DNA from 2 places in the Leucobacter insecticola genome. Region 2 is predicted to be linked to the other one. Evidence: predicted binding sites of a transcription regulator. Region 2 holds the regulator's gene; the other holds the start of a gene.

Region 1 (12,157 bases), 1.0 Mb from region 2:
ACGCGTATACACCTTCGACGAAATCGGGATTGTGCCGACGCGGCGCACACGCGATCCCGAGCTTGTCTCGACCGCCTGGTCGATTGACGCGTTCCAATTTGAGATCCCCGTGCTCGGAGCACCTATGGACTCGGTGATGTCGCCCGCGAAGGCGATCGAGCTTGGGCGGCTTGGGGGCCTCGGGGTTATGAATCTCGAGGGACTGTGGACGCGCCACACGGATCCCGAACCCCTGCTCGCCGAGCTCTCGACGATCACTGACGAGGTCGCAGCCGTGAAACGGATGCGCGAACTGTATGCGGCTCCGATCCAGCCCGAACTGATTCGTGCGCGCCTCGGTGAGATCCGCGACGCCGGAGTGACCGTTGCCGGCGCCCTGTCACCGCACCGCACCGCGGAGTTCACCGAGACGGTGGTGAACGCCGGTGTCGATCTATTCGTGATCCGCGGCAACACGGTGTCGGCGGAGCACGTCGCGAAAGAGGGACGCGAGCCCCTCAACCTGAAGCAGTTCATCTACGAGCTGGATGTACCCGTGATCGTCGGGGGAGCAGCGACATATCAGTCGGCGCTCCACCTCATGCGCACGGGGGCCGCGGGCGTGCTTGTCGGCTTCGGTGGCGGTGCTTCCTCAACGACCCGCGCGACGCTTGGCATCAGGGCACCAATGGCGAGCGCGATCGCCGATGTGGCGGGCGCACGTTCCGACTACCTTGACGAGTCGGGCGGACGTTACGTGCATGTGATCGCAGACGGCGGCCTCGGCACCTCTGGTGACCTCATCAAGGCGATGGCGTGCGGCGCCGATGCGGTCATGCTCGGCACGGCCCTCGCCCGGGCCTCAGACGCGCCCGGCAAGGGCTGGCACTGGGGTCAGGAAGCGCACCACGAGGATCTGCCGCGCGGGCGCCGGATCGCGGTCGATGCGGTGGCTCCTCTCTCTGAGATCGTGAATGGCCCGGCGCACGTCGCTGACGGCAGTGCCAACCTGATGGGTGCGCTGAAGCGCGCCATGGCGACGACCGGCTATTCGGAGCTCAAGAGTTTCCAGCGCATCGATATCGTTCACGCCGAACGCTAGTCGCGCCTGTGGAACAGTCGCGAAAGCCCGAGTATTTGGGTGACCCCACGCTTGGCCAGGTCATGCGGCGGCCACGCTGGGTTCTCGCGTTCCTGCTTGCCATGCTCGTCGCGGCGGCATTCGCCTGGCTGGGGCAGTGGCAGATGAGTAACGCGATTCGCTCCAGCTCGGATCCGGTGGTGGATACCGAAGCGATACAGCCGCTGTCAGAGGTGGCCGACACCGGGATTGGTGTGACGGAAGCCGGTGCTGGCGTCGTGGTGAGGGTCCGCGGGTCCTTCGTGCCGGGAGACTCGCGGCTGCTCTCCCCGAGGCAAAACGGCGGAGAGACCGGCACCTGGGTCGTCGGGCGCTTCGTGACGGAGGCTCCGGAGGGTGAACCCGGATCCAACCTCGCCGTGGCGATTGCGTGGGCGCCGGATGCGGCGGCGGCGCAGCGCGCGCTCGAAGAGTTCGACCGCGATCCTGAATTTGTATCCTCGCGCCTGCTTGAGGGCCGGTATATGCCGGCCGAGGCGGCGCAGGTTCCGCGCGAGGACGAGGACCCGCAGACGCTGAAGAGCATGCTGCCCGCGCACCTTGCAAACCTGTGGACGGACGTTGACTCTCCGGTCTATGCGGGATACCTGGTGATGCACTCACAAGCGGGGGGAACGGAACTGCTCTTGGGGCTCGATCCGATCGACTCGGTGGCGCCCACACCCCCGGAGAAGGTGAGCTGGCTAAACGTCTTCTACGCGGTTGAGTGGGTCGTGTTTGCCGGCTTCGCCGTGTTCTTCTGGTTCCGTCTCGCGCGTGACGCATGGGAAAAGGAACACGAACTCAAACTGCTGTCTCAGGCTGAACCCGAACCCAGCGACCCCCACTAGCGACGCAATAGAATGGACGCCATGCAATTGCAGCCGAAACCAGCCGACTATCCGCGAATCCGCAAGGCGGTCAGCGTGTACAAGGTGACCTCGGTCATCACCGGCGTGATGCTCCTGCTGCTGTGCGCCGTGATGGTCATGAAGTACGTCTTCCATGTACAGCTGTTTTTGTTCGGGCCCGACGGATTCGCTCGGTTTGAGCCCATCGCACCCGAGGGGATCGACGCCGACTTTCAGCCGGGCGGTTTTGACCTGTTCAAGGCGATCCTGATCGCACACGGCTGGTTCTACGTTGTGTACCTGGTGTCCGACTTTATGCTGTGGAGTCCGATGCGCTGGGGGTTCATGCGGTTCCTGTTGATCGCCCTGGGCGGCGTGATCCCGTTCATGTCATTCATCCTTGAAGCGCGCGTCGTGCGCGAGGTCAACGCGTTCCTCGCCGCGCGCGAAGCGGAGCAAACTGGCGGCTCCCCAGAAGTTTCCCAACCACCCACTGCGGCATCGACCGCTCACAGTCCGGAAGGCCGTTCATGACCTCATCCGCCCACACCGCGCACCGCCCGGTGCTCGTCGTTGACTTCGGTGCACAGTACGCGCAGCTGATTGCGCGCCGTGTGCGCGAGGCCGGCGTGTACTCGGAGCTTGTGCCCCACACAATCACGGCCGAGGAAGTGCGCGCGAAGCAGCCGCTCGGCATCGTGCTCTCAGGCGGACCGTCCTCGGTATATGCGGACGGGGCACCGCAGTTTGACGACACGATTTTTGAGCTGGGGATCCCGACTCTCGGGATCTGCTACGGCTTCCAGGTGATGGCCAGAGCGCTGGGCGGAGTTGTCGGAAACACTGGTGACCGTGAATACGGGGCGACCGATGCGTCCGTGCTCGGTGGCGGCGGCGCGATTCTGGGCGATCAACCCGAGACGCAGAACGTCTGGATGAGCCATGGCGATGCCGTGCAGCAGGCCCCCGAGGGGTTTGAGGTGCTTGCAAAGACCGCCGTCACACCGGTGGCAGCGTTTGGCAGCGCCGAGAAGCGGATGTACGGCGTGCAATGGCACCCCGAGGTGAAGCATTCGGATCACGGCCAGAAGCTGCTCGAAAACTTCCTGCACCATGTCGCGGGCATCGCGAACGATTGGAACGCGGGCAATGTGATCGCGGAGCAGATCGCCCGGATCCGGGAGCAGGTGGGTTCCGCGCGCGTGATCTCTGCGCTGTCGGGGGGCGTTGATTCCGCGGTGTCCACGGCGCTTGTGCACCGTGCCATCGGCGATCAGTTGACCGCCGTGTTTGTGGATCACGGGCTTCTCCGCAAGGGCGAGCGCGAGCAGGTCGAGAAGGACTACGTCGAGTCGACCGGTGTGCGGCTGATTACCGTCGAGGCCGCTGATACCTTCCTCGGGCATCTCGAAGGGGTCACCGATCCCGAGCAGAAGCGCAAGATCATCGGTCGTGAGTTTATTCGCGCGTTTGAGCAGGTACAGCGAGATCTCGTCAGCGAGGCTGCGGCGTCGGGCGAGAAGGTGAAGTTTTTGGTGCAGGGCACGCTCTACCCCGATGTGGTTGAGTCGGGTGGCGGATCCGGCACCGCAAACATTAAGTCTCACCACAACGTCGGTGGCTTGCCCGATGACCTCGACTTCGAACTCATCGAGCCGCTGCGGACGCTGTTCAAGGATGAGGTGCGTGCGATCGGTCGCGAGCTCGGGATCCCCGAGGCGATCGTTGGTCGGCAGCCCTTCCCTGGCCCCGGGCTCGGGATCCGGATCGTGGGCGAGGTCACGCGTGATCGCCTTGAGACGCTGCGCGAGGCGGACGCCATTGCGCGCGCCGAGCTGACGGCTGCGGGCCTTGACGCGGAGATCTGGCAGTGCCCGGTCGTGCTGCTCGCTGACGTTCGTTCCGTGGGGGTGCAGGGTGACGGGCGTACGTATGGCCACCCGATTGTGCTGCGCCCGGTGTCGTCGGAGGATGCGATGACCGCCGACTGGACGCGCGTGCCCTACGAGGTACTGGCGCGCATTTCAAATGCGATTACGAATCAGGTGCCCGAGGTGAATCGTGTCGTGCTCGACGTCACCTCCAAACCCCCGGGAACGATCGAGTGGGAGTAGCTAAAGGCGCCCATTTCTGGGCGTTTTTAGCTCACTCCGAGACCGTCTCGGTCTCGTCCCTGCACCCCGCCGAATGAGCGAGCCGCAGGCTCGACGGCGAAACGAAGGCTCGGCGTGCAACAAGAGTCTGGCGGCTGCACCAACCGGAGTAGCATGGAAACCATGAGTGAGAAGAAGAACCCGGCGTTTGGGGTGTCAGCGGCCTGGATCAGTGCCGGCATCGTTCTCGGCGGGGCATCGGCGGAATGATCGGTGCGACCGGCAACGCGATTGGCGCGGGCATCGGCGTGGGCCTCGCGATCGGGGCGATCATCGGATTCGTGATGGGCATGCCCAAGGGGGATCCCGAGGCCGAGACTAAACTCGACTCTCAACCTGATCCCGAGTAACGAGCGCCTACCCGTCGATCTGTGCGACCCGGCGCTCGAGGAATTGGTCGAGCAGTTCCGTGGGAAGACGCTGCCCCGGCTTGAGGTGGATTGACCCTTGGTGCTGTCGAGTCCGGCCTCTGCGACGGCGTCAGCCAGTGTCCCCAGATTGCCGAAGGGATACACCCCAATGTGCTTCCGCGTGTTCATGACCGCGATGAGGCCTTTGCCCTTGTACATGAGGCACGGCATGGCATAGCTGAGGCCCTCTTCGGCCTCGGGCACGACCTCGCGTGCACGCGTGTAGATCTCAAGGATCCGCTCGCGCTCCGCCTCCGGGAGCGTGGCGAGGTAGTCGCTAACTTGAGTGCTCATAGCCCCATTGTCACATGCGCAACAACAGTTCAGCCGGTACTCACTCGTCAGCCGGTTAAAATCCCTTGATTTCAACCGGCTGAACGGTGAGCACCGGCTGAGGTGCTGTGACTGTTCAGCTAGTGCGCTTAGTCGCCGCGCAGGATCGCGAGGATCCGCAGGATCTCGACGTAGAGCCAGATCAGGGTGACCATGAGGCCGAAGGCCGCGGACCACGCCCACTTTTCGGGGACGCGGTTCTTCACGCCGTTCTGGATCAGCTCGAAGTCCATCACGAGCGAGTACGAAGCGAGCAGGATCGCAAGCGCACCGATTCCAAGTCCCAGCGGGATGCCGAAGATCGTCGCGCCACGCATGCCCCAGGGGTCGGAATTGAGCCCCGTCAGCATCATGACGAGGTTCACGAGGGAGAAGCCTGCGTAACTGATGATCGCGACCATGAAAATCTTGTTCATACGGGGCTGGTGCGTACCTTGCCGCTGCGGAAGAGCAGCAGTACGGCTGCAAACACCACCAGCGTGCCGATGACGGCCTGGGAGACGATCCCGGACCAGCGGGCCTCGAAGACGCCCGAGATGCCACCGAGGAATACTCCCTGGAAGACGGCGTAGGCCACGATCAACGGAACGCTCGGTTCCTTCTTGAACGCGTTGACGAGGCCCAGCACCAGGCCGATGATCGCTGCGGGGAGCGCGAGAATCGGCATAAACCAGCCGACGGCACCAAAGGCGAGGACGATGAGGAACAGCATCACCGTCTTCGAGATGGTGTTTTCGTACGTCATCGGCTTGTCTGATGGCACGATGACCGGCGGCTGCTGCGAGGCCTCTGGGGTTGCGGGAACGTCAACTCCGGGCCGCTGCATCTGAGCCGCGGGCTGATCGTAGATGCGGCGCAGCTCATCGGCGGTCAAGGTCTTACCGTTGAGAGCCGGGTTGTTGCTAAGAGCCGGGTTGCTCATGCGTCTGTTTCCTTTCCAGGCGTATGTGTTGTGTCAAGCCTAGCGGGGTGCAGCCGGGCAGCGGCTGTGGATTCAATGGGTTTCGGGGCCTAGCGGTCAGCTAGCGTCCGACGCACTCTCCCACGAGGTTTCGCGACACGAGAGACGCGAGCTCCTCGCCCGCGAAGCCCGCGTCAATGAGGTAGCTCAGCTTCGCGGTGGCTGCCTCGATCGTAAGGTCGCTGCCGTCGATGACCCCGGCCGCGGCGAGTTCGTGCCCGACGGCGTAGCGTTGAAGGTCGACGCCGCCGGTGTCGCACTGTGTGATTGCCACGACGGGGATCTCGGCGCAGATTTCACGGAGTGCTCCGAGCATTCCGGGCCGACTCATGGGGGCATTGCCGCTGCCGTAGCACTCCAGCACGAGACCATCGGGGGCGCCCGCGACCGCTCCACGAAGGTCGGCGGCGGTGACGGCAGGCACAAAGCGGAAGGAGATCACGCGCGCCGAATCCCGGGATTCCCGCACGGCTGGCATCGTCGGGAGCCCCAGCGGCTCGGCCGCGAGAGAAAGCTCCGCCCGAAACGCGCCGAGGGACACACTGCTGTGCTTCTCGGCGCGCACCGCGGGCAGGATCGATCCGCCGAACACGATCGAAACGGGGGATCCGGGAGCCGCCCGCACGGCTGTGCGCAGAGCGAGCGTCAAGTTTGCGATGACGTCGGATCCCGGGGCGCCGTGCGGGAGCTGACTGCCGGTGATGACCACGGGCACGCCAAGGTCTGCGAGCTCGAACGCGAGCCGCGCCGCTGTGAATGCGAGGGTGTCGGTGCCGTGGGTGATGACAACGCCGCGCGGGCGCTGCGTGCGGGCTCTCGCGCGCACCGCCCGGGCGATGCGCGGCGCGGTCGAAGCGTCAGCGTTTGAGCTGTCGATCGAGGGGAGGAGATGGTTGATCCGCCAGTCGATGCCGAGCGGCGTCGCGATGCCGCTGACCAGCTGTTCGAGTGCTTCGGGGAAGTCGGGATCCGGCGCGAGCCCTTTCTCCGTCTCACGCATGCCAATGGTGCCACCTGTCGCAAACACCAGTACGGTGGGGCGCGAAGTCGAAGATCCTGCCATCCTCCCATTCTCTCTGAAGGAGCAGCTGGGACGCGAATGTCAGACGTGCAACCTAGACTGGTGACACGATGAGTGACTTTGAACTTCTTGACCCGTCTGGGCTTCCCTACAGTCAGGCCCCGGAGGAGGCCGACGTGGATCCGCTGCTTGACGGGCTGAATCCCGCGCAGGCGCGTGCGGTCGTCGCTCGGGGTCCAGCGCTGCTTATTGTCGCTGGTGCAGGATCCGGCAAGACACGCGTGCTGACCCACCGGATCGCGCACCTGATTCGGAACCGCGAGGCATGGCCGAGTCAGATCCTCGCGATCACCTTCACCAATAAGGCCGCGTCTGAGATGAGGGAGCGCATCGATGGTCTCCTCGGCTCGGGTGCCGAGGGTATGTGGGTCTCCACCTTCCACTCGGCCTGCGTCAGGATCCTGCGCCGCGAGGCGGAGCGCTTTGGTTACGTCTCCGGGTTCACCATCTACGACTCCGCTGATTCGCGCGCGCTACTCAAGCGCATCATCAAGGAACTGGACGCGGACACCTACGGGTTCACACCCGCGAATTCGGGATCGAAGATCTCGCGTCTGAAGAACGAACTCACCGACGCCGACGGATACGCGGCGACGATGAACGCGAGCGACCCGCGTGACCGCCTCTTCGTTGAGATCTTCAAGATGTATGAGCAGGAACTGCGCCGCGCAAACGCGTTCGACTTCGATGACCTGATCGGGCAGACCGTACACCTCTTCCGCGCGCATCCCGAGGTGGCGGCCGTCTATCAGCGCCGCTTCCGGCACATCCTGGTCGACGAGTATCAGGACACGAACCACGCGCAGTATTCGCTGATTCGCGAGCTCACCCGCCCGGTTGAGCCAGAGGAAGTGGAGCGACTGGTGCCGCCCATCCGCGCGGCCGAACTCGACGGCTCGGGCAAGATCCCGGGTGCCAGCCTCACCGTTGTCGGTGATTCGGACCAGTCGATTTATGCGTTCCGCGGCGCGGACATTCGCAACATCGTGGAGTTCGAGCGAGACTTCCGTGGCGCAGAGGTCGTGAAGCTTGAACAGAACTACCGCTCGACCCAAAACATCCTGAGCGCGGCGAACGCGGTAATCGGCAACAACTTTGACCGCCAGGAGAAGAATCTCTGGACGGCGGAGGGGGACGGCGAGCGCATCGTCGGCTTCACCGGCTACTCGCAGCACGACGAGGCGCGATTTGTGGCCGAAGAGATCGAGGATCTGCACCGTGGCGGCCTCGCCTACGGTGACGTTGCCGTGTTTTACCGCACGAACTCGCAGACGCGTGCGCTTGAGGAATTGCTCATCCGTTCCGCGATTCCGTATCGGGTGCTCGGCGGCACCAAGTTCTATGAGCGAGCTGAGATCAAGGACGCGATGGCGTACCTTACGAGCATCGCGAACCCCTACGATCCGATCGCGTGGTCGCGCCTCTTGGGCGCCCCGAAGCGTGGCATCGGGCCGATGGCTGAGGCGCACCTCGCGAACTTTCAAGAGGAACACGGGCTCACCTTCCACGAGGCCATGCTGCGCGCGGGGGAGCTCTCCTTCGGTCCGAAAGTACTGAACGCCATTGTTAGCCTCGCGGAGATGCTGACGCGCGCCTCCGCGATGGCTGCGGGGAATCCGGAGTTGGAACAGGCACCCGCGCCAGTGGGGGATCTCCTGAAGCTCATTCTTGATGAAACCGAAATGATTGAGAAGCTGCGCCAGAAGCGCGATCCGCAAGATGATGCGCGCGCGGAGAACCTTGAAGAGCTCGTTGCTGTTGCGCGCGAGTTTGATGCGAAGCAGCCGGGGGCGGGGCTTCTCGCCTTCCTCACCGAGGTCAGCCTGGTCGCCGCGGCCGATGACCTCGACGATTCGAGCGGCACCGTGTCTCTGATGACGATGCACACCGCGAAGGGCCTCGAATTCAAGGCCGTGTTCATCACGGGCGTTGAAGAGGGGCTTTTGCCGCATCAGATGTCCGTTGACGAGGTGGGTGGTGTCAATGAAGAGCGGCGGCTCATGTATGTCGGCATTACGCGTGCGCGCGAGCGGCTGTATTTGACGCTCGCGAGCACTCGCGCCGTGTTTGGTGACGTCTCTGTGGCGATGCCGTCGCGGTTCCTGCAGGAGATCCCGAGGGGCTGATCGATTGGCGGCAGTCGCCGGGCGAGGTCACCGGGCGCGGCGGCACCGAGTCCCGCGCGCTCAACGCAAACCGGGGCAGCGGGGGTGCGGTGCGCACCCGGCGGCCCGTTGACTCGAATGTGACCTTCGGATCATCCGGTGGTTCCGGGGGCTACTCCAGCGGTTCTGCCGCGGTGAGTGAACCGGCCAGCGGCAACATGCAATCGGCGCTTGATAAGTGGCGGGAGCGCAAGAAGGCTGCCAAACAGGCGCAGGCCGCGGGAGGCGGATTCCCGAACACGATCATGGGTTCGGTGCGAGACAACGGTGACCTTGAACTGAACCCGGGGGATCGGATCCGTCACGACGAGTACGGTGAGGGTCGCGTGAGCGCGATCACGGGTGTCGGATCGAAGCGCATCGCTCACGCGGTGTTTGACGCGGTCGGCGAGCGTAAGCTTCTCGTGAAGCTTGCCCCGATCGAGAAGCTTGACTGAGGAGTCGCGCGACCGGGTGTCCGCCGTCGGGATTGTGTGAGGCGCGGTGCCCACGCGAGTTCTCTTCGGTGTTGCGGGAGGTGCGTGTGGCGTTCGGACTGGCTGTCCGAACCCCACACGCATTGGAGCTGAACTGCCCCTCAGTTGGGTGCCGCAGGGAAAGCTGTCTCTATGCGTCAGCGGTGATCTCGACGGGTGTCCGTCCTCCGTGGGAAACCTCGATGCGACGTGGCTTGGCTTCTTCTGCGACCGGAATTGTTAGCGTGAGGACGCCGTCGGTGTAGGCCGCATTGATTGACTCAAGGGCGAGTCCTCGGCCCACCGTCAGTTGACGGGCGTAGGTTCCGGTCGGGCGCTCCTTGGCGAGCCACTGAATGTCTTCGCCGTCGGGCAGCGCGCGCTCGGCACGGATCGTCAGCGTACGGTCTTCGACATTGACGTCGATCGAATCAGGGTTGACGCCAGGAACATCCAAGCTCAGTACGTAGTGGTCACCCGAGCGGTAGAGGTCCATCGGCATCTGGGCGCCAGCTCGCTCAGGGCTGAGCATTTGGCCCATCAGGTGGTCAAGTTCACGGAAAGGATCGTAGTTGCGTGCCATCTTTCTACTCCTTCGAGTATCTGGGGCCGACCATCACGGCCCGGTAATTCATTTTTAGCACTCTCGGGGGTAGAGTGCCAATGAAAGTTGAGTCGGGTTCGCTCAAGGCGAAGGGGGCGCTTGTTCTGTTTGCTTGGTGGGCGTGCTCTGGGGTGTCGCGGCGTTTGGCGACTATGCCCGGCGCTGCTGTTCGCGCGGGAGTGGTCTACGTGGGATCGGAAGCATGGGGTGGCGGATTCCAGGGGCTGTGCCGCCGATGGGCTCGGTCTGTGCCCAAAACTAGTGGTATGTCTCAGAAATAGCTTCCCAGTGATGCCACATCGCCCACGCATCACGCGACGTCGCGTGGCTTACGAACTTGCGTGGCGACAGGGTCAATGACCGCACCGCCCGAGAACTGGCGCATATCGACAATTTGGTGCATGGACGCTCAACCTGCGCCAGGTCGAGGCCGCACTGCGTGCAGGTTTCAACTGGCAGACCATCGCCGATCCCCACGCCTCATGATTCAACTCGTCGAAGTTGACCTCTCCCGGCCGCTTACGGCACGCAACTGACCAGAACCTTGCGCAATAAGTGATCCCGCGCTGTCAACTACCGTGATCGAGCGAAGACCCAGGTCGCGCAGCTCATCAGGGCCGCCATCACCGTCAGAATCGCAGCTGAAAATCCCCAACGCAGCAGACTCGGATTCCACGCGGGGTCAGGATCGACACCGGACCCTTGTAATGCCATCCGCTCAGACTCATCGGCGAGCTCGAGCAAATGATGCAGATCTATGCTGATCGCGCCCAGCGAAAATGACCAACGCGCCGGCATCCCACTCGCGACCCAGTTCAGCGCTGCGTTGTCAACAAGTGGAATCAGGCCCCCATTCAGGACCATCTGCAGCATCAACACGACGACCAGAACTGGCATCACCTGGTTCTGCGAAGTCACGAGGGAAGAAAGGAGGAGCCCGAGAAAGACGCCACCCCAGACCGTGGCGGTGACTGCAATACCCAGCTCAAGGTATGCACCTAGCCCGAGCACGCCGTCGCCGCTCGGGCCTTGTTTTACCGTCGTTGCAATCATGACAATGATCACCGCACCCGCGGCGCCCAACGCGCCAAAAACGAGAATCTTGGCTGCGAGATACGCCGAAGTGCTGAGACCCATCGCTCGCTCCCGGCGGTAGATGTGACGTTCCCCGATGAGCTCGCGAATGGTCATGGATATTCCCATGAAGATTGACCCGATAGTGAGGAGGGTGAGAATCATCTGCGGTTCTTGCGAGTACTTGGCTTGTGTCACCTGCGTGAGGCCAGAATTACCCGGCACGACGATTGGCAATAGCCCCACCACAAACGGAAGCGCGAGCAGAAACAGCGTGTACCCGCGATCAGCGAGCATCAGCGCCAGCTGTCGCTGCACCAGCGTAAAGAACTGTCGGACGCGGGGAATCTTTGTAGGCGCTTCGTGTGGCTTTGGTGGGCGTTCAGTGATTGGCTCGGTCGCAAGAAGGAACGCCTCCAGAGACTGTTGCCAGTGCCCAGCTGATTCGCGTGGATTGATCTTGAGCTGCTCAAAAATCTCGGACCAGTCTTCTGTGCCGAAATAGCGCCACGCTTCGGGTTCGTTCCCAATAAAGGCGATTTCACCGCCCGGGGCCAGCACAACTACTTGGTCGCAGATATCAAGGCACGCGACGGAGTGTGTCACAGCGAGAACGGTGCGTCCCCCGTCAGCGAGCGCACGAAACTGCTCCATCAGTCTCCTGTCGAGCGCTGGATCAAGCCCAGAAGTTGGCTCGTCGAGCACCAGGAACTTCGGCTCGGTAAGTAGCTCCAGTGCGATCGAGGCTCTTTTGCGTTGCCCGCCAGAAAGCCGAGCAACTCGAGTCCTTTGATGTGGTGCGAGATCAAGCTCCGCCAAGACTTGCTGCACTCGGGCCTCGCGTTGTCGCGCGTTCATCTCGGTGCTCAGTCGAAGTTTTGCGGCGTAGCGCAAAGCGCGCACGAGGGTGAGCTGGGAATGAATGACATCTTCCTGCGGCACCATCCCCAGCAGCGTCTTCACTTGGTCGT
Region 2 (12,157 bases):
GCGAACCTTGACGAGACGCTCTCCCGCGCCAAGTTCGAGGAGCTCACCAAGGATCTGCTCGAGCGCACTCGCAAGCCCTTCGATGATGTCATCAAGGAAGCCGGTGTGAAGGTCTCCGATATCGCCCACGTGGTGCTCGTCGGTGGCTCGACGCGTATGCCCGCCGTCTCCGAACTCGTGAAGAAGCTCACCGGCGGCAAGGAGCCCAACAAGTCCGTCAACCCTGACGAGGTTGTCGCCGTGGGTGCCGCGCTGCAGGCCGGCGTGCTGAAGGGCGAGCGCAAGGACGTGCTGCTCATCGACGTCACTCCGCTGTCGCTCGGTATCGAAACCAAGGGTGGCATCATGACGAAGCTGATCGAGCGCAACACCGCGATCCCGACCAAGCGCTCCGAGACCTTCACCACGGCCGAGGACAACCAGCCCTCGGTGGCGATCCAGGTGTTCCAGGGTGAGCGCGAATTCACGCGTGACAACAAGAACCTCGGTACCTTCGAGCTGACCGGTATTGCGCCGGCGCCGCGCGGGATCCCGCAGGTTGAGGTTACCTTCGATATCGACGCGAACGGCATCGTTCAGGTCTCCGCGAAGGACAAGGGCACCGGCAAAGAGCAGACCATTACCATCTCCGGTGGTTCGACGCTCTCGAAGGACGACATCGAGCGCATGGTGCGCGAGGCCGAAGAGCACGCTGCTGAAGACAAGAAGCGTCGCGAGGCCGCCGAGACTCGCAACAACGCGGAGCAGCTTGCCTACTCCATCGAGAAGCTCATCAGCGAGAATGAAGACAAGCTGCCCGAGGACGTCAAGACTGAGGTACAGGGTGACCTCGACGCACTGAAGCAGGCGCTTGCGGGCGATGATGACGACGCGGTGAAGACCGCCGCCGACAAGCTGGGCGAGAGCCAGGGCAAGCTCGGCGAAGCCATCTACGCTGCCGCGCAGGCCGAGGCACCAGCCGAGGGTGCGGAGGGCGAGAACCCGAGTGAAGACGACGATGTCGTGGACGCAGAGGTTGTAGAAGACGACGAGGATCGGAAGTAGACGTGTCGAACGAGGAACAGCGCACACCGGGGAGAACCCGAACGGTGACGAGGTTCCTGCTGCGGAGCCGGGGGCGGAAGCTCTCGGCTCCGAGCCGCAGGAGGGACTCACTGTGGACGACATTTTGGGTGCCGAGCAAAACGAAGACGCCATCGCTGCGGACGCTGCGGAGGCAGAATCCGGCGAGCCCGACGACCCGAAGGACTTCTACCTCGAAGATCTGCGTCGGGTGACGGCCGAGTATGCGAACTATCGCAAACGCACGGAATCCAACGCCGAGCTGGAAAAGCAGCGGACCACCGCTGCCGTGGTCGGCTCGCTCCTCACCGTGCTCGATGACCTGGACCGTGCTGAAAAGCACGGTGATCTCGAGGAGGGTTCGGCGTTTGCAACGATCGCTCAAAAGCTGCGCGGGACCGTAGAGCGTTTCGGGCTGGAAAGCTACGGGGAGGTGGGCGAGCCTTTCGATCCCCAGCTGCACGAGGCGATCGCGCAGGTCCCGGTTCCTGGAACCGAGCAGGAGACTGTATTAGATGTGATCGAGCGGGGGTACCGCCTCGGAGACGTAGAGTTGCGCCCCGCCAAAGTAGCGGTGGCGGTGGGGGCAGATGGCTAGTCAAGATTGGCTCGATAAGGACTTCTACCAGATTCTCGGCGTCTCGAAAGACGCCGACGAGGCTGAGCTGAAGAAGGTCTATCGAAAGCTGGCGCGCACCTATCACCCCGACTCGAACCCCGGGGACGCGAAAGCGGAGGCGCGGTTCAAGGAGATCAGCGAAGCGTATTCGGTGCTTTCCGACAGGGAGCAGCGGTCTGAGTACGACCAGATTCGTGCGATGGGCGCTGGAGGTGCGCGCTTCACTGCCGGCGGCGGTGGCGGGCAAGGCTTCGAAGACATCTTTGGCGGCATGTTCGGTGGCGCCGGCGGCCGCGGTCAGCAGTACAGCTATCGGCAGGGTGGCGGCCAGAGCTTTGAGGACATCTTTGGCATGTTCGGCGGTGCCGGTGCTCCCCGCGGCCCGCAGAAGGGCCGGGACATTCAGGCCTCTACCACGCTCGATTTCGAGACCGCAGTCACCGGAAAGACCGTGACACTGCAGGCTCAAAGCCGTTCCGTAAAGGTGAAGATCCCTGCCGGCGTTTCCGATGGTCAGAAGATCAAGGTGCGCGGCAAAGGCGATCCGAGCCCGAATGGTGGCCCGGCCGGAGACATCCTGCTGACGGTGAGCGTGCGCAAGCACCCGGTGTTTGAGCGGGATGGTCAGCATCTTCGTGTGAAGCTGCCCGTCACGTTTTCGGAGGCGACGCTCGGCGCAACGGTCGAGGTGCCGACGCTCGGCGGAGAGCCGGTGCGCCTGAAGGTGCCGCCGGGAACCCCGAGCGGCCGGATCCTGCGGGTCAAGGGACGCGGAGTGAAAACTTCTAAGGGCACGGGCGACTTACTCGCCGAGGTGCAGGTGGTTGTTCCTTCGCACCTTTCGGAAGAGGCTCGAGCCGCGCTTGAGGCCTTCCGCGAAGTTGAGCCGAAGGAGAATCCGCGTGAGGACCTTCTTGCGCGGGCACGCGGGTAACGAGCAGGGGAGGATGGCATCATGGCGACACAGGCAATGGACCGATACACGCCCGTATTTGCGATTGCGGCGGCCGCTGAACTCGCCGAGATGCACCCGCAGACGCTGCGGCAGTACGACCGCATAGGTCTCGTATCGCCGCAGCGTACCCGCGGCAACACTCGCCGTTACTCTCTGCACGATGTGGCGCAGCTCCGCGAGGTGGCCCGGCTTTCCGCCGAGGGGCTGAGTCTTGAGGGTATTCGGCGCGTGCTGCAGCTCGAGGATCAGGTGCGCGAACTTCAGGGCCGCGTGCGTGATCTCGAACGTGCGCTGTCGCAGGAGATGCTGAATCGCTCGGATCGCCGAGTATTCGCTGCGGGCTCGAGCGGTGGGGAGGTCGTGTCTGTGCGCCGCGGCACCCGTTTGCGACGCAACGCCGAGGTCGTGGTATGGAAGAAACCGTAGACCCGCTTGCGACACTCTTTGAGGGTTTATCCCGGGATCCCGATCTCGACGCTCCGGAACTCCAGGCCTACGATGCCGCCGATACACTGATCCTGCGCACGGCGGCCCCAGCACTTGGGGGCTTGGACCCGGCGAGTTGGTGGTGATCGGCGATCGTCACGGCGCACTCACACTGGGAGCCGCGGCCGTCGCCGGTGTTTCCGGGATCCGCACGCACCAGGATCCACTTCTCGGTGAGCGAGCTCTCGCGCGGAATTCCGAGCGTCTTGGGCTCCAGGATCGCTACGCCTCGCATGCCCTGGACGAGGATCTGCTGCGCGGCGCAAAGGTGGTGTTGTTGCAGCTACCGCGCGGCCTCGATGCGCTCGATGAGATCGCGGCGGCGATCGCCCGCTGGGCGGATCCCAGCGTCACGGTGTTCGCCGGCGGGCGAGTAAAACACATGACCCTCGCCATGAACGAGGTGCTTGCCCGGTCCTTTACCGAAGTGAGTGCAGGGCTTGGCTGGCGCAAAGCTCGGGTGCTGACGGCCGCCGGCCCCCGAGCGGTTGGCCCAAGCAGCTATCCTCGCTGGGGCGAGGATCCTGACCTTTCGTTCAGCCTCGCGGCGCACGGTGCCACCTTCGGCGGGCCGACGCTCGACCACGGCAGCCGGCTTCTGCTCGCAGGCCTCGGCGACGCGATGATGGGTGCTGAGCGGATTGTCGATCTGGGGTGCGGCAATGGGGTGCTCGCCGTTGCAGCGGCGCTCGCTTCCCCGCGCGCGCAGGTGATTGCGACGGATCAGTCGGCGGCCGCCGTCGCCGCGACGCTCGCGACGGCTGAAGCGGCAGGTGTCACAGGGCGCGTTGCCGTGCATCGTGCTGACGGTGCGGAGGCGATCCTGGATGGCTGGGCCGACTTGATCCTATTGAATCCGCCGTTCCATAGCGGCTCCACGGTGCACACCGGGGTCGCGCACCGCTTGATCCGCTCCTGCTCACGCGCGCTCGCGCCGGGCGGTGAGCTTCGCCTTGTGCTCAACTCGCACCTGGGCTATCGGCCGCTGGTAGAGCGCGTGATTGGTCCCGTGCAGCAGGTCGCGCGGGATCGCACCTTTACGGTGCTGTCGGCGATTCGGCGGTAGCCCTCGAGCGCGTACCGTCGGTCACGCGCGTGCTTGGTGAGACCCGTCCCGTCCCTTGATCAGATCACGCACAGTGAACTTGTGTTCACGGGCACCGTAGTCGTCAGGCGAGATGCCGGACAGGAACTGTCCAGGTTCTACCTCGAGGGCGGCCGCGATCCGGATGATGGTTTCGACCGCGGGGCTCGAGACGCCCCGTTCAATCCTGCCGATGCTGGTCGCGCCGATCTCCGCGAGTTCACCGAGGTCTTCGAGGGAAATTCCGAGCTGAAGCCTCACATCGCGAATACGCCGACCGATTTCGATGGCGGCAGCAGAGTGGGTTTTAGGCACCCAACAAGACTGGTAGAACGAAGCTTGAAACTCCAGATCGCAAGCTACCTGATCACAAACGCTCAAGTCACAAACGCCCTGATTCTGCAACGTGCGTGGCCAGCAGCTTGTGCCGGCGCTAGTGTTGAACCACCATGTCTCAAGAGAACTCCGGGTTGTTCCTGAAGTTGGCCCCAAGCATTTACGGGCCAACAATTCTCTTCACACTTGGTGAATTCGCAATCATGCCGCTGATCCCCGTGATCGCCGTCAACATGGGAGCCACGCTCGGGCTGTCTGGGTTCATCGCCTCCGCCGTGGTCGTCGGCCAGCTCGCCGGAAACCTACCCGCGAGCTGGGTGGTGTCGCGCGCCGGCGAACGCATCGCCATGCTCATTGCCTCTGGGGTAGCCCTGCTCGCGGCTCTCGGCATCGCGTACGCACCAAACCCGGCGATGCTCGGTGTCGCTGTCTTTGTTGCTGGCTTTTCCGCCGCAACTTTTGGGCTCGCGCGGCACTCGTTCATGACCACTCGGGTGCCCGTCAGATTCAGAGCGCGGGCGCTCTCGCTGATCGGTGGCTCGCACCGTATGGGTCGCTTTGGTGGCCCGTTTCTGGCTGCAGGGGTGATGGCTTTCACGGGAGAACCCGGCACTGCGGTCTGGGCGTTCGTCGCGTGCCTGGTGTTCACGGCGATCCTTGTCGGATTTGCGCCCGATCCTGAACGGCTCATTACGCCTCCGGTAACGGTGACGGACACCGGAACGATCACGGTGGCGCGCGGCGGGATCCTTGCAGCGATCAGGGAGGGGCGCGCCCCGCTGCTGCGTGTTGGTGGGTGCGCAGCGATCCTCTCGGGATTGCGTTCAGTGAAAGACGTGTTGCTGCCGCTCTGGGGAGTTTCGATCGGCATGGATGCGACCGGGATCGCGCTCGTCGTGGGATTATCTGGTGCAATTGACTTCGCGCTGTTCTACACGAGTGGACAGGTGATGGATCGCTACGGCAGGCTGTGGGCGGCGCTGCCAGCAACAGCCGCAATGGCGCTCAGCTTCCTCGTGCTTTCCCTGACCCATGACGTGCCGGGAGCCGCCGGTTGGTTGATTGCGGCAGCGACTGTGATCGGTCTCGGCAACGGGCTATCGAGCGGGATCGTGCTGACGCTCGGGGCGGACCTCGCACCCGTGGGCAACCCGGCACCGTTTCTCGCGGCCTGGCGCACACTTGTGGACTTCGGCGGGGCGGCGGCTCCCGTCGCAGCGTCGGCGATCGCCGTCGCATCGCTTCCGTTGGCGAGCGCTTCCGCTGGAGTGCTCGCGGTGATCGGAGTGGCGGGCTTCGCGCGTTGGGTACCGCGCTATATTCCGCGGCTGCGACGCGACTCGCAGTAATCCTGCTAAATAATGATCGAGTCCCCGCATTTTCGGTGGCGTTCGGGAATTTCCCCGCTGATGCTGCATACACTTAAGGGCAGGTTTAGCACGCCCTGACAGCGTCCTCCTCACCGGGGGATGCCCTCCCCGACCGAAGGACTCCCGCACACCGTGAGCACCACCGATCGCACCGCACCGCTTCGTATTCTGATTGGTTGCGACACCTTTTTGCCCGATGTGAATGGCGCCGCCCGATTTGCCGAGCGCCTTGCCGCGGGCCTCGTGCAGCGAGGCGAAACCGTACACGTTGTCGCACCTTCGATCCGGCATAATCTGACCGGCACATTTGTGGAGAATATTGAGGGCGAGCAGCTCACCGTGCATCGCTGGGCAAGTTGGCGCTGGTACCCGCACGATTGGCTGCGTTTCGTTCTACCGTGGCGAGCACGCGGTTACGCCCGCAAGCTCCTCGACGCGGTGCGTCCCGACGTCATCCATATTCAGTCGCACATTGTGATCGGCCGGGCGCTCGCAATTGAAGGATCAAAGCGCGGGATCCGGATCGTCGCGACTAACCACGTCATGCCCGAAAATGTGCTTGACTTTACGTTGCTCCCTGAGCGGGCAAAACAAGCATTTGTGCGCTGGGGCTGGCGGGACGCGGATCGGGTACTGAAGCTCGCTTCCGCCGTCACCACACCGACACAGCGCGCCGCCGACTTCCTTGAACGCAACACTCACCGCCGCAATGTGCGCCCAGTGAGCTGTGGGTTGCGCGCCTCGAACTACACAGCGGACCTCACCGATCGCAGTGAAAACAAGCTGGTGTTCGTCGGCCGTGTCACCCTCGAGAAAGAGATCGACGTGATCCTGCGCGCGCTGACGCGACTCGATCCTGAGCTCAATGCGACGTTCAAGATTGTGGGCGACGGAGATCAACGCAAGCAGCTGGAAAAGCTTGCGAATGAGCTCGGAGTCAGCTCGCGTGTGACCTTCACGGGTCGTGTGAGTGATGAAGAACTACGGGCCTCTCTGACCGAGGCGAGCATTTTTGTGATTGCCTCGGTCGCAGAGCTGCAGTCGATCGCGACGATGGAAGCCATGGCATCAGGGCTTCCCGTCGTTGCCGCCGACGCGATGGCGCTTCCCCACCTCGTGCACGACGGAGAGAACGGCTTCCTGTTCCAACCGGGCAATGATCGCGAGCTTGCGGAGCGTATTGAGAAGATCTTGCGGATGCCGCGCGACGAGTACTTGCGGATGCAGCACGCATCGCTCGACACCGTGAAAGTCCACGACATTGACCGCACCCTCGACACTTTTGAGGCGCTGTACCGCGATGAGCCCATCCCCGGCTAAGTATGCACATACTGATCTGCACCGACCAGCACCCCGATTCGCTCGGCGGTGTGCAGGTGTCGCTGCGCCTGCAGAGAAAGTTTCTCGAGGCGGCCGGGCATCGGGTGACGATTGCGGCACCCAGGCTGCATCGTGAAGGCCACGTGACTGATGCTCGCGATTTGGACGCGTATATCGAGTTGCCGTCTTGGCCCATCACGACGGATCGCGAGTACGGAGTCAGCTGGCCGGGGGCACGCACGGACCGCGCGCTTGCTCGCGCGCTAAGGAAGCTGCCGAGAGTTGATCTCGTGCACGTTCAGGGAGACTTCTGGGGGCGCTCATCGGCATTCGCGCCGCGCGGGGTCTCAAGGTGCCCATTGTTCATACGATGCACAACCATGTTGACGAGGGCACGCGCGCGGTTACGCCGGTCGCACCGTTTGTGTTTGGAGGCCTGCGCGTGTGGCGGGCTCTGGCGCTTGGGCGGTATCGGGGTTCCCGAGTGTCGCACTCTGCCCGCGGTTCTTGGCGCTACCTCGCAGAGCTGGCCGCGGAGGCAAAGATCGTTACGGCGCCGTCCGCCCACTTTGCTGAAGCGCTGCGCACCCACGGGGTTGCGACAGACATTGTGGTGACTCCGAACGGGGTCGATGACGAGGCGATTGCTGGGGTGCTTGCACAGCAGCGAAGCCCCCGCACTCGGCCCAAGCTCGTCTGGCTCGGGCGGATGAGCCAGGAGAAGCGGATCCTCGAATTCATCGAGGCAATAGCTCAGTCCGGGATCGACGCCGACGTCTCTCTGCATGGCGCTGGACTGTTACTGCCTCGAGTGACCAAGCGCATTGCAGAGCTGGGGTTGGACGACCGGGTGAGCATCCCGGGGCCTGTGTCCTATCCCGAGGCGCTGGCGGCGATCCACGATGCGGATGCGCTCGTGCAGACTTCCATTGGTTTCGAAACGCAGGGGCTTACCCCGGTTGAGGCCGCGGCTCTCGGAACCCCGACAATCTTCTCTGACCCCGAGATTGCCGATGACGTGTCCGTGAGTCCGGAGTGGAGGGTAGCAGGTCCTAGCGTCGCTGATCTTGCTGTGGCGCTGCAGCGTGCGGTAGCAGAGCTTTCTGAGGGGTTCGGTACGGAAGCACTTCGAGTGGATGCTGCGGAATCGCAACGGTTTCTGCAGTCTACGCAGAGTGGTTCGATGCTTGCGCTCTACGAGCGGGCCCTTACCGCCGATTGAGCGAGGCTTGCCGAGTCGAAATCAAGCAGGCTATCGAACACCGTAGTGCTTAGAAACGCCAGACGACGGCCTGGAAGCCTGCCGGAGGAGCCGGGGTCCAGCTGTCGTTCTTGCTGACAAGCCCTGATCCGCCGGGATTATTCGACTCGACGATGGAAAAGGTGCCGTCCGTATGCACTGCGGTAATGAGCACTGTGTGTACTCCGGTCACCCAAGAGGTCGGGGAGCTGATGTTTTCGTACTGGATGATGTCGCCGGGGGCGGCCGCGGCGAGGGTCATGCGAGTGGCGGTGTTGTAGTTTGAGACAGGGTCTCCGCCACCTACCCAGTTTCCGCCGCCCGCGCGGATCCAGCGCTGCGCTGACATGATGCACTCGCCGGGCTGGCTCCACCCGGTCGGGCGGCTCGTACCGACTTCGCTCTCTGCGAGCGCAATCGTGGCTGTGACATCAAAGTGGTGAGGGACGTCGGAACGCGGATCCAGCTCGAGCAGGGAATCGATTGCCTCGCCTGCGATTGGGTCAGGGGTCGTGTCGAGCGATTGTGAAAGATTCACGGTGGGCTGCACTGCGGCGACCGGTGAGAAGTCTTCGATTGGAGGGGTGGCGACCGCTGGGGCTGCGCCTAAGGCGAAGGTCACGGAAGTGATCAGTGTAACCACAAACGCCTTGACAGGTACTCTCACGCGTAAAACTCCGAGGGTTGTCCAACATAAAGACGCGGGGCCTGGCCCACGCGCCTCATCTAGTATGCGTTACCGTTCCGTTACTTTACAAGTCCAACGAAGAAATTCTGTGGACTCTGCTGCAAGTTTTCAGGAAAGCAACGGCGCGCAACTGGGGACTTGAGACAGAAATGGTGAAGCCCCCGGAGTAATCTCGGGGCTTCACTTCTGGCGGAAGTAACAGGATTCGAACCTGCGAGGGCTTGCACCCTACACGCTTTCCAAGCGTGCTCCTTAGGCCACTCGGACATACTTCCGTGAACCATCCTACACGGAACGATCCTGAGCTTGCACCTTGCCTCATCCGGCAGCGAGACTGCCTTCCACCGCCGAGACTGCCGTTCCTAACCGCAGTCTCGCTGATGAACGGCAGGTTCGGCGGAGAGCAGCCCCCGCAACTGCCTGATTGCGCGCCGCAGGGTGGCCTCGTCCTTCACAAAGGTGAATCTCACCCAGGAGGCGAGGGCATCGGCCGTGGCGGATCCCTCCCTGCAAAACGCGGAGACCGGCACGCAGGCTACGCCCACCCGCGCGGGAAGCATCCGTGCGAACGCGGCCCCGTCGGGGACCGCCTCGTTCAGAAACGGTGTCGCATCGGCGCACACAAAGTAGGTGCCGCCAGGCACTACCACCTCGAGCCCGCTCTCGCGGAGTCCGGCGACGAGGAGATCCCGCCGCTTGCTCAGCGATTCGCGAAGCGCCACGATGTCTTGCTCACCCTCGGTGAGCGCCCGGGCAATTGCGGGCTGGAACGGGGCGCCACCGGAGTAGGTGAGGTACTGCTTGACTGCCAGTACCGCCTCGATCAGGGCCTCCGGCCCACAGACCCAACCGATTTTCCAGCCGGTAAGAGAAAAGGTCTTGCCCGCCGAAGAGATGCTGAGCGTGCGCTCCGCCATGCCGGGCATGGTTGTAAACGGTCGGTGCACCTGTCCGTCAAACGTGAGGTGCTCGTATACTTCGTCGGTGATTACAATCGCGTCTGCGCTCACGGCGGCTTCGGCGATGTGCTGGAGTTCCTCATCCGTCAGCACGGTCCCGGTCGGGTTGTGCGGGGTGTTGAGGAGTATCAATCGGGTGCGATCGGTCACCGCGGCACGGAGCGCATTGACATTCAACCTGAACCCGGACTCGCCTGGCTCGAGCGGCACCGTCACGTGCGTCGCGCCGGCCATCGCGATCCCGGCCGCGTATGAATCGTAAAACGGCTCGATTGTGAGCACTTCGTCGCCCGGACCCGAAAGCGCGAGAACCGCCGCGGCAATGGCCTCGGTGGCTCCCGCGGTCACCAGCACTTCACGCTCGGGTCGCGAGATATGCCGTAGTGTCGCCTCTGGTGCTCAGCGATTGCGGCGCGCAGCTGCGGGATCCCGCGTCCCGGCGGGTACTGATTTGCGCCGTCGCGGATGGCCTGAACTGCCGCCTCGCGGATCCACTCCGGGCCGTCGGCATCGGGAAACCCCTGCCCAAGATTCGCCGCACCAGTACTCGTTGCCAGCGCCGTCATCTCGGCAAAGATCGTCGGCCGGACTGTTCCATCGGAGGAGGCGAGACCTGCCGCCTCCGCTACGTTGCGCCATCGGGAGTTCACGTCTCAAGTGTATGGCGCCGAAGGCTGTTGGAGCGCGGAGCCTGCCCGCGGAAGTTTTTCAGTTTATGGTTCTACGCTCGGGACCTATGGGAAACCCACACGCCGAGGATGCGACCCGGGCCAGACTGATGAGCCGTCTGCTCGGTCGGTGGATGGGGCGCTGGCGGAGTGCGATCCGCCAATACCCTTGGCTGAATATCGTGTATAAGATCCTGGTTACCCTGCTCGGGATCGTGATCATTGTCGTTGGGCTGATTTTGGTGCCACTTCCCGGTCCCGGATGGCTGATTGTGTTCGTCGGCCTCACGCTACTCGGCAGCGAGTATCACTGGGCACGGCGGGTGCTCGGGTGGTTGCGGGCAGCACTCGCTCGATTTTGGGAACGCTGGAGCACTTGGCGAGCACAGCGCCGAGAGCGGCGCCTCGTCGAGCCCGGGTAAGCGCGCACCTCTTCGCGCCGAGTCGCCACGCCCCAAACGCCCCAAACGCACGAAAGGCCCGAGCCGAAGCCCGGGCCTTTCGTGATCTCAGAAGCGCTGTTACTTGACCATCGGAATGTTGAAGATGAACGGCGGCTTCTCACCGCGGCGGAAGGCCTCGGGGCCTTCGCTGCCGCAATGATGTGGAAGACAAAGAACACGAACACTCCAATCCACAGTACGAGACCGATGAGCCACCCGATGTAGGGGATCCATCCCAAGACGTATATGACTATCCAGATTCCAACCCGCATCAGCGAGAAGTTCAGGTTGTCGGCGTGGTAAGCGCGAACGTGGGGGTTGCCCTTGTCCTTTTCAATGAGGAAGAAGATGAGTGCCGGGATCCAGGTGAAGAACACCGACAGCCAGTAGTTCAGCGTGATGTTGCTTGCCGGATCTGAGACCGGTTGAGGTGCGTAGCCGGGTGGCGGCGCTTGATATCCACCTGGGGCGGTGCTTGGTATCCACCGGGAGCTGGTGCCTGGTACTGCGGCGCCTGGGGTGGTGCCTGTGGTGCCTGTGGTGCCGGCGGTGCCGGCGGTGCCGGCGGTGCCTGGTACTGAGGAGCTGGAGGAGCCGGGGCATCTGAGGCGGGGCAGGTGGTGCGGGCGGAACTACTGGAGGCAGCGGGGAATCGTTCGTGGGCTGTCCCCCAGTCTCCTGGCCGTCAGCACCCTCGGGGGCAACGTAGTCATCTTGGTCTCCTTTATGGAAATATTGCGTACTACTGACGTTACCGCAGGGCGGGGCGCTGTAGAAGCGCTTCACACGGCGGGGTGAGAAGCGTTACACAAGATCTAGAAAATATCCGGGCTCGGACTCGCGGTGTGGAGGATCGAGACGTCTGCGTGGCGGTCGAAACGGTAGCCGGTGCCACGCACGGTACGCACGATGTCTTGATACTGCGCA

The links. The regulator HspR, encoded in region 2, represses chaperone genes until heat shock. The targets are predictions, from matches to a motif close to AAGTTGAGTCNNNNNGACTCAACTT.
Region 1: the regulator HspR is predicted to act here: its motif matches at 10,176-10,200, upstream of G7067_RS06315 (Hsp20/alpha crystallin family protein).

Annotation. Positions count from the first base shown of each region.
Region 1 covers NZ_CP049934.1:1,370,597-1,382,753, forward strand. Annotated here, with positions in the region: gene G7067_RS06275 (GuaB3 family IMP dehydrogenase-related protein) at 1-1,081, shown strand, start outside; gene G7067_RS06280 (SURF1 family cytochrome oxidase biogenesis protein) at 1,090-1,950, shown strand; gene G7067_RS06285 (DUF3817 domain-containing protein) at 1,972-2,484, shown strand; gene guaA (glutamine-hydrolyzing GMP synthase) at 2,481-4,064, shown strand; gene G7067_RS06295 (iron chaperone) at 4,091-4,807, opposite strand; partial or broken gene G7067_RS15190 (Bax inhibitor-1/YccA family protein) at 4,936-5,768, opposite strand; gene G7067_RS06305 (asparaginase domain-containing protein) at 5,869-6,870, opposite strand; partial or broken gene G7067_RS06310 (ATP-dependent helicase) at 6,939-9,490, shown strand; gene G7067_RS06315 (Hsp20/alpha crystallin family protein) at 9,660-10,091, opposite strand; gene G7067_RS06320 (ATP-binding cassette domain-containing protein) at 10,686-12,157, opposite strand, start outside.
Region 2 covers NZ_CP049934.1:336,833-348,989, reverse strand. Annotated here, with positions in the region: gene dnaK (molecular chaperone DnaK) at 1-1,044, shown strand, start outside; gene G7067_RS01580 (nucleotide exchange factor GrpE) at 1,157-1,660, shown strand; gene G7067_RS01575 (DnaJ C-terminal domain-containing protein) at 1,653-2,615, shown strand; gene G7067_RS01570 (heat shock protein transcriptional repressor HspR) at 2,637-3,062, shown strand; gene G7067_RS14780 (hypothetical protein) at 3,047-3,208, shown strand; gene G7067_RS01565 (class I SAM-dependent methyltransferase) at 3,205-4,188, shown strand; gene G7067_RS01560 (helix-turn-helix domain-containing protein) at 4,210-4,521, opposite strand; gene G7067_RS01555 (MFS transporter) at 4,656-5,891, shown strand; gene G7067_RS01550 (glycosyltransferase) at 6,012-7,232, shown strand; gene G7067_RS13960 (hypothetical protein) at 7,229-7,375, opposite strand; partial or broken gene G7067_RS15100 (glycosyltransferase) at 7,337-7,591, shown strand; gene G7067_RS01545 (glycosyltransferase) at 7,603-8,454, shown strand; gene G7067_RS01540 (lipase) at 8,504-9,094, opposite strand; tRNA gene G7067_RS01535 (tRNA-Ser) at 9,348-9,435, opposite strand; partial or broken gene G7067_RS01530 (pyridoxal phosphate-dependent aminotransferase) at 9,523-10,769, opposite strand; gene G7067_RS01525 (TIGR02611 family protein) at 10,856-11,209, shown strand; gene G7067_RS15095 (magnetosome magnetite crystal formation protein family) at 11,095-11,607, opposite strand; partial or broken gene G7067_RS01515 (winged helix-turn-helix domain-containing protein) at 12,046-12,157, opposite strand, start outside.